2 regions of the Thioclava sp. GXIMD4216 genome follow, and region 2 is predicted to be linked to the other one. Evidence: riboswitches for the same ligand, from Rfam matches in the RefSeq annotation. Region 2 holds a riboswitch; the other holds the start of a gene.
What was found. A riboswitch is a leader RNA that binds a small molecule or an ion and turns the genes downstream of it on or off. The one in region 2 is predicted to bind thiamine pyrophosphate.
Positions count from the first base shown of each region.

Region 1: linked by a shared signal. The riboswitch ahead of thiC (phosphomethylpyrimidine synthase ThiC) and the one ahead of thiD (bifunctional hydroxymethylpyrimidine kinase/phosphomethylpyrimidine kinase) in region 2 are both predicted to bind thiamine pyrophosphate.

Region 1 is NZ_CP149928.1:286,753-294,023, forward strand. It holds gene rpsA (30S ribosomal protein S1) at 1-1,576, shown strand, start outside; gene ihfB (integration host factor subunit beta) at 1,834-2,124, shown strand; gene WDB88_RS16700 (LapA family protein) at 2,127-2,489, shown strand; gene WDB88_RS16705 (phosphoribosylanthranilate isomerase) at 2,496-3,137, shown strand; TPP riboswitch at 3,212-3,332, shown strand; gene thiC (phosphomethylpyrimidine synthase ThiC) at 3,443-5,227, shown strand; gene WDB88_RS16715 (PLP-dependent aminotransferase family protein) at 5,456-6,658, shown strand; gene efeU (iron uptake transporter permease EfeU) at 6,916-7,271, shown strand, end outside.
Region 2 is NZ_CP149926.1:121,172-128,442, forward strand. It holds gene WDB88_RS00605 (HesA/MoeB/ThiF family protein) at 1-511, opposite strand, end outside; gene WDB88_RS00610 (thiamine phosphate synthase) at 508-1,101, opposite strand; gene WDB88_RS00615 (thiazole synthase) at 1,098-1,871, opposite strand; gene thiS (sulfur carrier protein ThiS) at 1,873-2,070, opposite strand; gene WDB88_RS00625 (FAD-dependent oxidoreductase) at 2,061-3,062, opposite strand; gene thiD (bifunctional hydroxymethylpyrimidine kinase/phosphomethylpyrimidine kinase) at 3,059-3,862, opposite strand; TPP riboswitch at 3,929-4,031, opposite strand; gene WDB88_RS00635 (FtsX-like permease family protein) at 4,072-6,579, opposite strand; gene WDB88_RS00640 (ABC transporter ATP-binding protein) at 6,576-7,259, opposite strand; gene WDB88_RS00645 (arylesterase) at 7,258-7,271, shown strand, end outside.

The DNA.
Region 1 (7,271 bases), on a different replicon from region 2:
AATCGAAGCGGGCCAAGCCATCATCGACGTCGGCTACAAAATGGAAGGCCGCGTTGATCTTAAAGAATTCGCAAACCCGGGCGAAGCTCCGCAGATCGAAGTCGGCGACGAAGTCGAAGTCTTCCTCGATCGCGTTGAAAACGCACGTGGTGAAGCTGTTATCTCGCGCGACAAGGCTCGCCGCGAAGCAGCTTGGGACCGTCTCGAAGCAGCCTACGCAAAAGAAGAGCGCGTCGAAGGCGCTATCTTCGGTCGCGTCAAAGGCGGTTTCACCGTGGATCTGGGCGGCGCAGTTGCGTTCCTTCCGGGCTCTCAGGTCGATGTGCGCCCCGTGCGCGATGCCGGCCCGCTGATGGGTCTGAAGCAGCCCTTCCAAATCCTGAAAATGGACCGTCGCCGTGGCAACATCGTTGTGTCGCGTCGTGCGATCCTCGAAGAGTCGCGTGCTGAACAGCGTGCCGAAGTCATCGCGAACCTCACCGAAGGTCAGGTTGTCGAAGGCGTGGTCAAGAACATCACCGAATACGGTGCCTTCGTTGATCTGGGCGGCGTTGACGGCCTGCTGCACGTCACCGACATGGCATGGCGCCGTGTGAACCACCCGTCCGAGATCCTGACGATCGGCGAGACCGTGAAGGTCCAGGTTGTCAAGATCAACAAAGACACCCACCGCATCTCGCTGGGCATGAAGCAGCTGCAAGCGGATCCGTGGGATTCGGTCGAAGCGAAGTTCCCGCTGGGTTCGGTGCACTCGGGCCGCGTGACCAACATCACCGATTACGGTGCATTCGTCGAGCTGGAAGCAGGCGTCGAAGGTCTGGTTCACGTGTCCGAAATGTCCTGGACCAAGAAAAACGTCCACCCCGGCAAAATCGTTTCGACGAGCCAGGAAGTCGACGTCATGGTTCTGGAAATCGACACCCAGAAGCGCCGCGTTTCGCTTGGCCTCAAGCAAACCATGCGTAACCCGTGGGAAGTCTTCGCAGAGACCCATCCGGTCGGCACCCAGATCGAAGGCGAAGTCAAGAACATCACCGAATTCGGTCTGTTCATCGGCCTCGACAACGACATCGACGGCATGGTTCACCTGTCTGACCTGTCGTGGGAACAGCGCGGCGAAGACGCGATCCAGAACTACCGCAAAGGCGATATGGTTTCGGCCGTTGTCACCGAAGTGGACATCGAGAAAGAGCGTATCTCGCTCTCGATCAAAGCTCTGGACGCAGACACCTTCTCCGACGCAGTTGACGGCGTGAAGCGTGGTTCGGTGATCACCGTGAACGTGACCGCGATCGAAGATGGCGGCATCGAAGTCGAATATAACGGCATGAAATCCTTCATCCGTCGTTCGGACCTCGCACGTGACCGCGCTGACCAGCGCCCCGAGCGTTTCCAAGTTGGCGATCACGTCGATGTGCGCGTGACCAATGTCGACTCGAAAACCCGTCGTCTGGGCGTCTCGATCAAAGCGCGCGAGATCGCAGAAGAGAAAGAAGCCGTGGAACAGTACGGTTCGTCCGATTCGGGCGCATCGCTGGGCGATATCCTCGGCGCAGCTCTGAAGGGCGAGGAGTAATCCTGCTCTCCGGATCTGGTTTCAGATCTTTACCCCGTCCGGTTGTACCGGGCGGGGTTTTTATTTATAAAAGCTTCACATGTGCAGATTTTGCCCAAGGAAAAGGCATTTGGGGAAGGGAAGACAGGTAAATTTTCGCGCGCAAGGCCGCTTGATCGCTAATCAGGTAGTTATTACAGTGCTTTGCTGTTTGTCATGCCGAAAATTCTGCCTATAGTCAGAACAGCACCGCCAATTCTCGCAGGGGGAATTCTTACATGATCCGGTCCGAGCTGATCGCAAAAATTGCCGAAGATAATCCGCATCTCTTCCAACGCGATGTCGAGAGGATCGTGAATACGATTTTCGAGGAGATCATCGAAGCGATGGCCCGTGGAGACCGGGTCGAGCTGCGCGGTTTCGGTGCCTTTTCCGTCAAGAAACGGGATGCACGCACGGGACGGAACCCGCGCACTGGCGATTCCGTTGATGTCAACGAGAAACATGTCCCCTTCTTCAAGACCGGCAAGCTGCTGCGCGACCGTCTGAACGGGGTGGAGGAAGAATAAACATGATCCGCGCCCTGCGTTACGCCATCCTTGCGATCCTTGCGGTCGTTCTTATCGTCATCGCTCTGTCGAACACGCAGATCGTCACGCTGCGTCTGCTGCCGGAAGAAACGGCAGGGGTGCTGGGATTTGGCTGGTCGGTACAGGTGCCGTTGTTTGTGGCGATCATGACGGGCGTTCTGCTGGGGCTCTTGATCGGCTTCGTGTGGGAATGGGCGCGGGAATACCGCATCCGCTCGCGCGGCGCACAAGAGGCCCGTAAGGCCAAGGCGCTGGAGCGTGAGCTGGGGCATCTCAAGCAGCGCCATGAAGGCCCGCAGGATGATGTTCTGGCGGTTCTGGAGCGCGCGCCCTCGGCCCGCTGATCCTCTATGGCACCCCGCGTCAAAATCTGCGGTCTTAGCAAGCCCGCCCATGTCGAGGCCGTATCCCGGAGTGGTGCGGCCTATGCTGGTTTTGTCTTCTTCCCGAAGTCGCCGCGCAATGTGACGATTGCTCAGGCGCGCGAGCTGGCGCTGATGGTGCCGCTGGGCGTGGCCAAGGTCGCGCTGGTGGTCAATGCAACAGATGCCGAGCTTGATGCCATCACGGCGCAAGTTCCCCTTGATATGCTCCAGCTTCACGGCAAGGAAACGCCCGAGCGTGTGGCTGAGATACGTGCCCGCTATGGTCTGCCGGTGATGAAGGCTCTGGGCGTGGCCGAGCCTTCGGACCTAGAGGCGATCCCCGCCTATGAGGCCGTGGCCGACCAGATCCTTGTGGATGCCAAAGCCCCGAAAGGGGCCGCTTTGCCCGGCGGTAACGGGCTGTCGTTCGACTGGACGCTGATTGCAGGACGCAAATGGTCCAAGCCGTGGATGCTGGCGGGCGGGCTGACCCCCGAGAATGTCGCCTTGGCGATTGCGCGCACAGGGGCCAATCAGCTGGATGTGTCTTCGGGTGTCGAGTCCGCGCCTGGAGTGAAAGAGGCGTCTCTTATCAAAGACTTCGTTGCGGCGGCGGGCGCTGCCTGAGCGGTTTTGGCCAGCCTTGCACAGCGCCAATCTGTGAATAGCCATTGACGGCGCATCTTATTTCGGCAAATCTCCGGCCCTGTCAGGGGAGTCCCGCCTAAGGGACTGAGAGGCTGATTGGAAGCAATTCCGGTGACGCGACCCTTTGAACCTGACCCAGTTGATGCTGGCGTAGGAAGACCGAAGGGCAATTCCGCATTCCATATCCTATGGGCGGTCCTTTCGGGCCGCTTTGGCCCTTGCGGCCCGCAGTGGCCTATTCCCTCGCAGTTTTTGGTTGGGTCTTTTCGAAAGAGGAGACCGACATGAAAGATATCGTCCCGACGATTACCACCGGCGCGCTGATCGGCTCGCGCAAGGTGCATAAGGAAGGCCAGATCCACGCACTGCGCGTGCCCATGCGCGAGATCGAGATCTCGAACGAGGAGGCGCTGTGCGTCTATGACAGCTCGGGCCCCTATACCGACCCGCTGGCCGAGATCGACATTACCAAGGGCCTGCCCGAGACCCGTGGCGGCTGGCTGCAGGCGCGCGGCGAGATCGAGGAATATGAGGGCCGCGCCATCACCGATGCCGATAACGGCTTTGCCAAGGGCGACCGCCTCGTGGCGCCGTTCCCCGTGCAGCGTCCGCCGCTGCGCGCGATTGGGGACCGCGCCGTGACGCAGCTCGCCTATGCCCGGGCAGGGGTGATCACCCCCGAGATGGAATTCGTGGCCATCCGCGAGAATGAGGGCCGTATGGCCGCCTATACCCGCGATGGTGACCCGATGGGTGCAAACCTCCCCGATCTGGTGACGCCGGAATTCGTGCGCCAGGAAATCGCGGAAGGCCGCGCGATCATCCCCGCCAATATCAACCACCGCGAGCTTGAGCCGATGATCATCGGCCGCAACTTCAAAGTGAAGATCAACGCCAATATCGGCAATTCGGCGGTGACCTCTTCGATGGAAGAGGAAGTCGAGAAAATGGTCTGGGCGATCCGCTGGGGCGGGGACACGGTGATGGACCTCTCGACGGGCCGCAATATCCACAATATCCGCGACTGGATCATCCGCAACGCGCCGGTCCCGATCGGCACGGTGCCTTTGTATCAGGCGCTGGAAAAGGTGGGCGGCGTGGCCGAGGACCTCACATGGGAGATCTTCCGCGACACGCTGATCGAGCAGGCAGAGCAGGGGGTCGATTACTTCACCATCCATGCGGGCGTGCGCCTGCATATGATCCCGATGACCGCCAAACGCGTCACCGGCATCGTTTCGCGCGGCGGCTCGATCATGGCGAAATGGTGCCTGCATCATCACCGCGAAAGCTTCCTTTACGAGCATTTCGACGAGATCTGCGATATCTGCCGCCGCTATGATGTCAGCTTCTCGCTGGGGGACGGCCTGCGTCCGGGCTCGATTGCCGATGCCAATGACGAGGCGCAATTTGCCGAACTGCGCACCTTGGGCGAGCTGACCAAGATCGCATGGGCGAAGGACTGTCAGGTGATGATCGAAGGGCCGGGCCATGTGGCCATGCACAAGATCAAGGCCAATATGGACGAGCAGCTCAAGCACTGCCATGAGGCGCCCTTCTACACGCTTGGACCGCTGACCACCGATATCGCGCCGGGTTATGACCATATCACCTCGGCCATTGGGGCTGCGATGATCGGTTGGTTCGGTACGGCGATGCTGTGCTATGTGACGCCCAAGGAACACCTCGGCCTGCCCGACCGCGACGATGTGAAGACGGGGGTGATCACCTATAAGCTGGCCGCCCATGCCGCCGATCTTGCCAAGGGCCATCCGGGGGCGCAGCGGCGCGATGACGCGATCAGCCGTGCGCGGTTTGAATTCCGCTGGGAAGATCAGTTCAACATCGGGCTCGACCCCGATACCGCGCGCGAGATGCATGACGAGACCATGCCCGCGCAGGCGCATAAGGTGGCGCATTTCTGTTCGATGTGCGGGCCGAAATTCTGCTCCATGAAGATCAGCCATGACATCCGCGCCGAGGCCCAGCGGCAGGAGGGCATGGGCAAGATGGCCGAGAAATTCCGCGAGGGCGGGGCGCTTTACATCCCCGAACCGACCGAAGGCTAACGCCTAAAACTGTGGGCGCAGAAATTTTTGTGCGCCCACAGTGCCGCATTCGAAATATTGCTCTCGTTTTTATGACTGAGGCGCAGGTTTTCTGTGCGCCAGATCACGGCTGCCCGCCTTGCGAAGGCTTCCGTTAGGCGCTAACGCTGCGTTCAGGCCCTTTGGGCATTCTATTTCACGCGGCCACGCAAGGGCGTGATCCGCCAGACGAGACGCAGGAGACGAAAAATGGACTGGACGAAAGTGCTCGCACGCCGCGCGGGCCGGATGAAAGCCTCGGAGATCCGTGAGCTGCTGAAACTTCTCGACCAGCCCGATATCATCTCTTTCGCGGGCGGTATTCCCGACCCCGATCTCTTCCCCAGCGCGGCCTATTCCGACGCTTTTGCCGCCACGATGGCCGATAATAACGGCCATGCGGCGTTGCAATATTCGGTCTCCGAAGGCTATCGCCCGCTGCGCGAATGGCTTGTGGGCGAGATGGAAAAGATCGGCGTGCCCTGTGCCGTTGACAATATCATGATCACCTCCGGTTCGCAGCAGGCGCTGGATTATCTGGGCAAGCTGTTCCTGACCGAAAACGATACCGCCGCCGTGATGCGCCCGACCTATCTGGGCGCTTTGGGAGCGTTCAACGCCTATGAGCCGCGTTATATTCCGCTGGATCCGATGTCGAATATCGACCCCGAGACCCTGAAGACGGAGGCCAAGGCCGCCGGCGGCGCGGTAAAATTTGCCTATCTCTCGGCAGATTTTGCCAACCCGACGGGCGAGACCCTGCCCCGTGACGGGCGCGAGCGTCTGCTGGATCAGGCCGAGGCGCTGGATTGCGCGATCATCGAGGATGGCGCCTATCAGAACCTGCGTTTCGATGGCGAGGCGATCCCGCCGATCCTTGCGCTGGACATCGAACGCAAGGGCGGTATCGAGAACACCCGCACCATCTATTGCGGGTCTTTCTCGAAAACGCTGGCGCCCGGTCTGCGCGTGGGCTGGGTTGTGGCGGCAAAGCCGGTGATCGACCGTCTGGTGCTGATGAAACAGGCCGCCGACCTGCATTCGCCGACCCTCAACCAGATCGTGACGAACCATGTGGCGCGCGCGATCTTCCACGAGCATGTGGCCAAGATCAAGGCGGTCTATGCCAGCCGTCGCGACCGGATGCTGGCCGCGCTCGAGCGCGAGATGCCGGCATCGGTCAGCTTCACCCGTCCCGAAGGGGGCATGTTCATCTGGCTGACCTTCGACCCCAAACTCGACGGGGCCGATCTGCTGGCGAAAGCGGTACGCGATGAAAAAGTCGCCTTCGTCCCGGGCGGGGCGTTCTTTGCCGATGGCTCGGGCCAGAACACCCTGCGGCTCAGCTATTCCTGCGCGACCGATGCCCAGATCGACGAAGGGATCGCACGGATCGGCCGCATCCTGCGCTAAGCCATTACCAGACAAACGAAACCCCCTGCCATCCATCGATGGCGGGGGATTTTTTATTTGGGGTGCAGGCGGCTTTGCCGACAGAAATTTCCTTGGGTCATCTTCACGCGAGCGTGTTTTGACAGGTCTTTGCCAAGGGCGCAGAAGCCATTGGTAAGTAAATTGGTCAGGAATTCAGGGCCAATCCGGTATCTCGCAGGAGGGATGTGTCTGACGGCCCAGACCCGTCCTTCCGGCCAAGTCGAAAGGTCTGGTCGATGTTGGCAACCTTGGTAATCGCGCTGCGTGAAGGGCTTGAGGCCTCGCTGATCGTGGGGATCATCGCGGCTTTCCTGCGTCGCAACGGGGTTGGCTTGGGGGCGATGTGGACCGGCGTTATTGCCGCACTCGTGCTGTCACTGGCGGTAGGGCTCGGGCTGAACCATCTGGAACAGAGCCTGCCGCAGGCCCGACAGGAGGCGCTGGAAACCGTCATCGGGGCGGTGGCGATTGTCTTCGTGACCGGCATGATCTTGTGGATGGACAAGCATGGCCGCGATATGCGCAGCAGTCTGGAAAGCGAGGCTGCGGCAGCCCTTGGCGGGCGGCGGGCCTTCGCCCTTGCGCTGATGGC
Region 2 (7,271 bases):
GCAGATCGGGAAAGACCGCACGCAGCGAGGGCGCATTGGCACAGAACCCGCCGACATAGCCCTCGGTCCCCACGACAGACGCCGAGATCAGCGGCACACGGTTTTCAAGACACTGGTCCGACAGGATATAGCTGGCCGCGAAACTATCGGCACAATCCAGCACCAGATCGCAGCCTGCCATATGATGCGCGACATTGGCAGGGCTCAACGCCTGCGGCACAGGGTCCAGCACCACGTCGGGGTTGAGATCCGCCATATGGGCCGCCGCGGCCAGCACCTTGGACCGGCCGATATCGCTTTCGCGAAACAGAGTCTGCCGGTGCAGGTTGGAGCGGCTGACATGATCGGCATCCAGCAGGCGGATATAGCCCACCCCCGCGCCCACCAGATAGTGCAGCACCGGCGCCCCCAGCCCGCCAGCCCCCACCACCAGCACCCGCGCCTCCTGCAGCCGCGCCTGTGCCGCCTCTCCGAAGCCCGGCACGGCGATCTGGCGGGCATAGCGGGTCATCGGGTGACCTCCAGCCACTGCCGCAGCCGTGCCTCCGGGTCGGCATTGAGGGTGATATCGGTCACCACCGACACGCAATCCGCCCCTGCTGCAAAGGCCAGAGGCGCGCGTTCCACCGACAGCCCGCCAATGGCCACCAAGGGCACCCCTTGGCACAGCTGCTTCCATCGGGTCAGTGTCTCGACCCCCTGCTGATGCCATTTCATCTTTTTCAGGATCGTCGGCCAGACCGGCCCCAACGCGACATAATCGGGACGCGCCGCCAGAGCGCGCGCCAGCTCGTCCTCGTCATGGGTGGAAAGGCCCAGCTTCAGCCCCGCCGCGCGGATCGCCGCCAGATCGGCGGTCTCAAGGTCTTCCTGCCCCAGATGCAGCCAGTTGCAGCCCAGCTCGATGGCCAGCTCCCAATGGTCATTCACCACCATCTGCGCCCCATGCGCGCGGCACAGGTCACGCCCCTCGGCCAGCAGAGCGCGCAAACGGTCCTGCGGCTGGTCCTTGATCCGCAACTGGACGAATTCCACCCCCAAGGGCAGCGCGCGACGCAGCCAGTCGGGGTGATCGAAGATGGGATAGAAACGCGGGATCATGCCAGCACCGCCATGCCGATCACCGGCGTCGAGGGCTGGGCCATATCGCGTGGCTCCATCGGGTCCGCCTCATAGGCCAGCCGCCCTGCCTCCAGGGCGCGCGCAAACCCTTCGGCCATTTTCACGGGGTCTCCGGCTTTAGCCACCGCCGTGTTCAGAAGCACCGCGTCAAAGCCCATCTCCATCGCGGCGGCGGCATGGCTGGGCAGGCCCAGACCCGCATCGATCACCATCGGCACCTCGGGGAATTGCGCCCGCAGGCTTCGCAGCCCGTAGGGATTGTTCAACCCCAGCCCCGTGCCGATCGGCGCGCCCCACGGCATCAGCACCTCGGCCCCTGCCTCCAAGAGCCTGCCGCCCAAGACGCCATCCTCGGTGGTATAGGGAAACACCTTGAACCCGTCTTGGGCCAGAATGCGGGTGGCCTCCAACAGGCCGAACGGATCGGGTTGCAGCGTGTCGGGATGGCCGATCACCTCCAGCTTGATCCAGTCCGTATCGAACACCTCGCGCGCCATATGGGCGGTGGTCACCGCCTCTTTGACCGAATGGCATCCGGCGGTATTGGGCAGCACGGGCACATCCAGCCCGCGGATCAGCTCCCAGAAGCCCGCGCCCGTGCCCGATCCGGCAGTCTCGCGGCGCAGAGACACGGTGGCAATCCCCGCGCCCGAGGCCGCAAAAGCCTGCGCCAGATCGCGGGGGCTGGGATAGTGCGAGGTGCCCAGCATCAACCGCGATGCCACCTCGGTTCCATAGAAAACCGGCATGTTACCCTCCCTGACGGGGTGCAAGAATTTCCAGACGGTCGCCGTCGCGCAGGGCATGGCCCGTGCGGGCGGCCGAGGCCACGAAGACCTCGTTGACGGCGGTGGCCACACGGGCCTCGCCATAGCCCAGAACAACCAGCGCCTCGGCCAGTGTCGTGGCCTCGGCCTCGGCGGGGATTCCGTTGACGATCAGGCGCATGGGGCCTCCTGTAGCAGGGGTTCAGACAGCAAAAGTTCCGAGTTTTGCCCGTCCAGCAGATAATCGGCGGCGGTCATCGCCAGCGCGGGTGACATCAGATAGCCATGACGGAACAGCCCGTTGACAAAAACGCGGTCCGCGCCGACCACCACGCGCGGAATGTTATCGGCAAATCCGGGGCGGGCATTGGCCCCAAGCTCCAGCACCTCGGCCTCGGCAAAGGCCGGATGCAGCGCGAAGGCGGCATTGAGCAGCTCGACCGTCGAGCGCAGGGTCGATGGTCCGCGGCTGTCGCCTTCCAGCTGTGACGCCCCCAGCATGAAGATCCCGTTGCCCCGTGGCACGATATACAGCGGATAGCGCGGATGCAGCAGCCGCACGGGGCGCGACAGCCCGATCTGCGGGCAGCGCAGCACCACCATTTCCCCGCGCACCCCGCGCAGGGCGGGCAAGTGGTCGCGCGCCTCCAGCCCGCGACAATCGACAAGCCGTCCCTGATGCGGCGCGTCGGGCATGATCTCGACGCCCTTGTCCGCAAGCCCCTCGCGCAGGACGGCCAGCGCCACGCGCGGTTCGATATGGGCCTCGGTCCCGAAGAACAGGCCCCGTTCGTGGCGGTCGGCCAGATCGGGTTCCAGCGCGGCAATGCCCGCCGCATCCAGCCAGCAATGGCCATCGGTGCGGCGCGCAAAACGGTCCAGCTCGCGCCGGTCGCGCGCCAGCGTCACCACCAGAGTGCCCCGATGGGTCACCGGCACCCCTGCCTTGGCCCACCAGTCGGCCGCGCGCAGGCCGTGGCGCACCACGATCTCGTCGCTGATCTCGCTTTCGCAATGGGGTGCCAGCATCCCCCCTGCCCACCAGCTACAGCCATGCGGTCCGGGGGCGCCATGCGGGTCGATGATCTGCACCCGTGCCCCGCGCGCGGTCAGCTCCTGCGCGGTGGTCAGCCCGGCCACGCCCGCGCCCAGAATGGTGAAATCGATGCTCATGCCAGAGCCTCCATCGGCCAGATTTCGTGGAAATGATGCACCGGCCCGTGGCCCTGCCCGATCTGCAACCCCTGAGCGGCACGGATCGCGCCCTGCAGCCAGCCATGCGCGCGCGCCACCGCCTGCGGCAGCGGCTGCCCCAGTGCCAGCCCCGCCGCCACGGCCGAGGCCAGCGAACAGCCTGTGCCATGCGTGTGGCGCGTGGCGCAGCGGGGCGCGGTGAAATAAGAGACCTGCTCGGCCAGAAGAAGATCGGTGCAGACAGGCCCCGTCGCATGCCCGCCCTTCAGAAGCACCGCCTTCGGGCCAAGCGCCCGCAGCGCGCGGGCCTGCGCCTCATCGGCCTCCTGCGCCTCGGGCAGACCCAGAAGACAGGCGGCCTCGGGCAGGTTCGGGGTCAGCAGGCTTGCCAGCGGCAGCAGGTCGGATATCAGCGCCGCCACGGCCTCTTTGGCCAGCAGCGCATCACCGGATTTGGCAATCATCACGGGGTCCAGCACCACAGGCCCTGCAAATCCCGCGATCTCTTCGGCCACCACCCGCACCAGCTCGGCCGAGCCCAGCATGCCGATCTTGATCGCATCGGCCCCGATATCGTCCAGGCAGGCGCGGATCTGGGCGCGCAGCATAGAGGGCGACATCAGCACCACATCCGTCACCCCGCGCGTGTTCTGCGCGGTCACGGCGGTGACGGCGCTCATGGCATAGACCCCCAGCGCCGAAGCCGCCTTGAGATCGGCCTGAAGCCCCGCGCCACCGCCCGAATCCGATCCTGCGATACTGAGAAGTTTCGCGACCATATCCCTTCCTCCAATTTCCCGGCATCTCGGCACGGGCGGAAAAAGGGGATGCAGAAAGGCTGCACCCATCGCTTTGGTTCCGTTCCCTACGCCGATACAAGCCGGATCAGGTTCGATGGGTTGGCGTGACGCCTCTCAGCCCCTCATAGGGGCACCCCAACGGATTTGCGCCAAGCTAGACCTCGCGGCGCAGCGATACAAGAGGTCTTTCAATCGGCCTGCCGCAAGATCCGCGCGGGCCGCACCCGCAGGGGCCGGATCACAAACATCAGATCCGCCAGCAGCGCCGCCGCCATGCCGGTAAACAGGATGACAAGCGCCGGTGTCCACGCCATGTGATAGCCCAGCTCCATCACCTGCGTAAGCACCGCCCAGCCCGCCAGCGCCCCCGCCCCGACAGCCACCAGCCCCGCCACACCGCCAAGGATCAGCGCGCGCAGCAGGAACGCCAGCAGAATACGGCCACGGCTGGCGCCTAGCGTTTTCAACAGCGCCGCCTCCCATGCGCGGCGGGCCTCGCCTGCCGCAGAGGCCCCGATCAGCACGATCACCCCCGTCACCAGCGTCACGCTGGCCGCAAGCGAGGTGGCGCGGGCAATCGCCTGCAACGCCTCGGTCAGGCGGCCAATGGCTTCGCGCACGGGCACGGCGGTGACATTGGGGAAGGCCCGCGCCAGATGCCGCAGGATCTCAGGTTCGGCGGTTTCGGGGGCGTAGAGTGTGGCCAGATGGGTATGCGGCGCGCCCGCCAGAGCCGCAGGGTTGAAGGTGATCACAAAGCCGATCCCCGCCGTCGAGAAATCGACATCGCGCAGCGAGGTTATCGGCGCGGTGATGTCGCGGCCAAGGATATTGACGGTCAGCCTGTCGCCCAGCTTCAGCCCAAGCTCCTGCGCCTCCTTTGCGGCAAAGCTGATCTGCGGCGGGCCTTGATCATCGGGGGCCCAGAACTGGCCGGCCACGATTTTCTCGCGCGGGGTGGCGGCATAGGTCACGCCACGGTCACCGCGCAAGACCCAGTGGTCGGGGCGGCCCTCGCGGGCAGGTTTGCCGTTGATCCGGGTGATCACACCGCGCAGCATGGGCGTGGTCTCGACGCGCTCGACCTGCGGATCGGCCTGCATCTGCGCGGTGAAAGGCGCAAGCTGGTCGGGTTGGATGTCCAGCAGGAAAAAGGCCGGTGCCTGTTTTGGCAGGTCGGTCGCAATCGCATTGCGCAGCCCCGCATCCACCTGCCCGATGGCCGACAGGACCGAAAGCCCCAGACCCAGCGACAGCACCACCGGCAGCGCCTCGGAGTTAGGGCCGGAAATTCCCGCCAGCGCCACCCGCAGCGCAGGCGCACCCCGCACGATCCGCTGCACGCGGGCCGCCAGACGTTTCGTCAGCCAGCCCGTCAGCGCCAGCAAAGCCAGCGCCCCTGCCACCCCGCCCAAGGCCCCGAGCGTCAGCCACGGCAGGCCCGACAGCGCCATCGACGCCCCCACCAGCACCGCCGCCAGAAGCGCGATCAGCGCCAGCATCCCTAAGGGCGGCAGCCCCCGCGCCCGTGCGCGGTAAAGCCGCGCCACCCGCGTCTGTGACAGGCGCGCAAGCGGCCAGAGCGAGAAGATCGCCGTGACCAGCGCGCCATACATCGCGGCCTCGGCCATCGGGCCTGCGCTCAGGCGCAGATCCACGGGGATCGGCATGACCCGCCCGATCAGCCCGCCAGAGCCCAGCACCAGAAGGCAAGCCAGCCCCAGCCCCGCCGCAATTCCTGCCACGCCGAGCACGATCAGTTGCCAGTAAAACACCCAGCGGATGGTGCGCCCCGAGGCCCCGATGGCCCGCAGGGTCGCCACGGTCGCGGCCTTTCGGTCCAGCCAGCTTGCCACCGAGGACGAAATCCCCACGCCGCCCACCGTCAGCCCCGCAAGCCCCACCAGAACGAGGAAACTCCCCAGCCGCGTCACAAAACGGTCCGCCGCCGGAGAGGCCCGCCTGCGGTCGCTCCAGCGCAGACCGGCCTCTTTGAAACGGGTCTGCGCCTCGGTTTTGAGGGTCTCGAGGTCGGTGCCCGCAGGCAGGGCCAGACGGTATTCGCTTTCATATAACGCGCCGGGGTCCAGCAGGCGCGAGCCCTCCAGCGCCTTGGTGGCCACGATCACCGGCGGGCCAAGCGTGATGCCCGCCCCTGTTTCGTCGGGCGCACGGGCAAGCCGCGCCAGCATGCGGAACGTGACGCCGCCAATCTCGACGGGATCGCCCGCTTTCAGCCCCATGCGATCCGCCAGAACGGGGTCGACCAGCGCACCATAGACGCCATCGACAGGGGTCATCAGATCTGCCAGCGGCATCTGTGGGGCGGTCTCTACCGCACCATAAAGCGGATAGGCAGTATCGACGCCCTTCACCTGAACAAGCGCGGTCTGCAGGGTCTCGCCTTCGCCGTGACGCAGCATGGAGCGGAAATCGATGACCTCGGAGACCCGCGCCGCCCGCGCGTCAATCCATGCGCGTTCGTCCGCTGTGGCGCGGCGATAGGTGAATTCCAGCTGGGCATCGCCGCCCAGAAGCACCGCGCCCTGTTCCTGTAAAGCCTGCTGGATGGCATGGCGCACCAGCCCCACCGAGGCAATCGCCGCCACCCCCAGCATCAGGCACAGGAAGAACACCCGAAAGCCGCGCAACCCGCTGCGCAATTCGCGCCGCGCGATGGACCATGACACGCTCATGCGAGGCTGTCCGAAAGAATGGCCCCATCGCGCAGCCCCACCACACGGTCGCAGCGGGCGGCAAGATCGGCGGCATGGGTCACCAGAACAAGCGTCGCGCCATAATGGTCGCGCAGCCCGAACAGCAGATCCATGATCTGCACGCCGGTCCTGGCATCAAGGTTGCCGGTGGGTTCGTCGGCCAGCAGGATCTCGGGGCGCGGGGCCAGCGCACGGGCCAGTGCCACACGCTGCTGCTCGCCGCCAGACAGCTCTGTCGGGTGATGGTGCATCCGGTGGGCAAGCCCCACCGCCTCCAGCTCGGCCTTGGCGCGGGCAAAAGCATCGCGCGCGCCCGCAATCTCCAGCGGCAGGGCCACGTTTTCCAGCGCGGTCATCGTGGGCAGCAGGTGGAAATTCTGGAACACCACCCCCATGTGATGGCGACGAAACCGCGCCAGCGCGTCTTCCTGCATCGCGCCCAGATCCTGCCCCAGCGCCTGCACCTGCCCCGATGTGGCGCGCTCGAGCCCGCCCATCACCATCAAAAGCGAGGATTTGCCAGACCCCGAAGGCCCCGTCAGACCAAGGCTCTGCCCGCGCTGGACGTCCAGCGTAATTCCGTTCAGGATCGGGACAAGGCCTGCATTTCCCTCCAGCTTCAGCTCCACTTCTTTCATGGAAAGCACTGTATCCGCCATGTCCATCCTGTC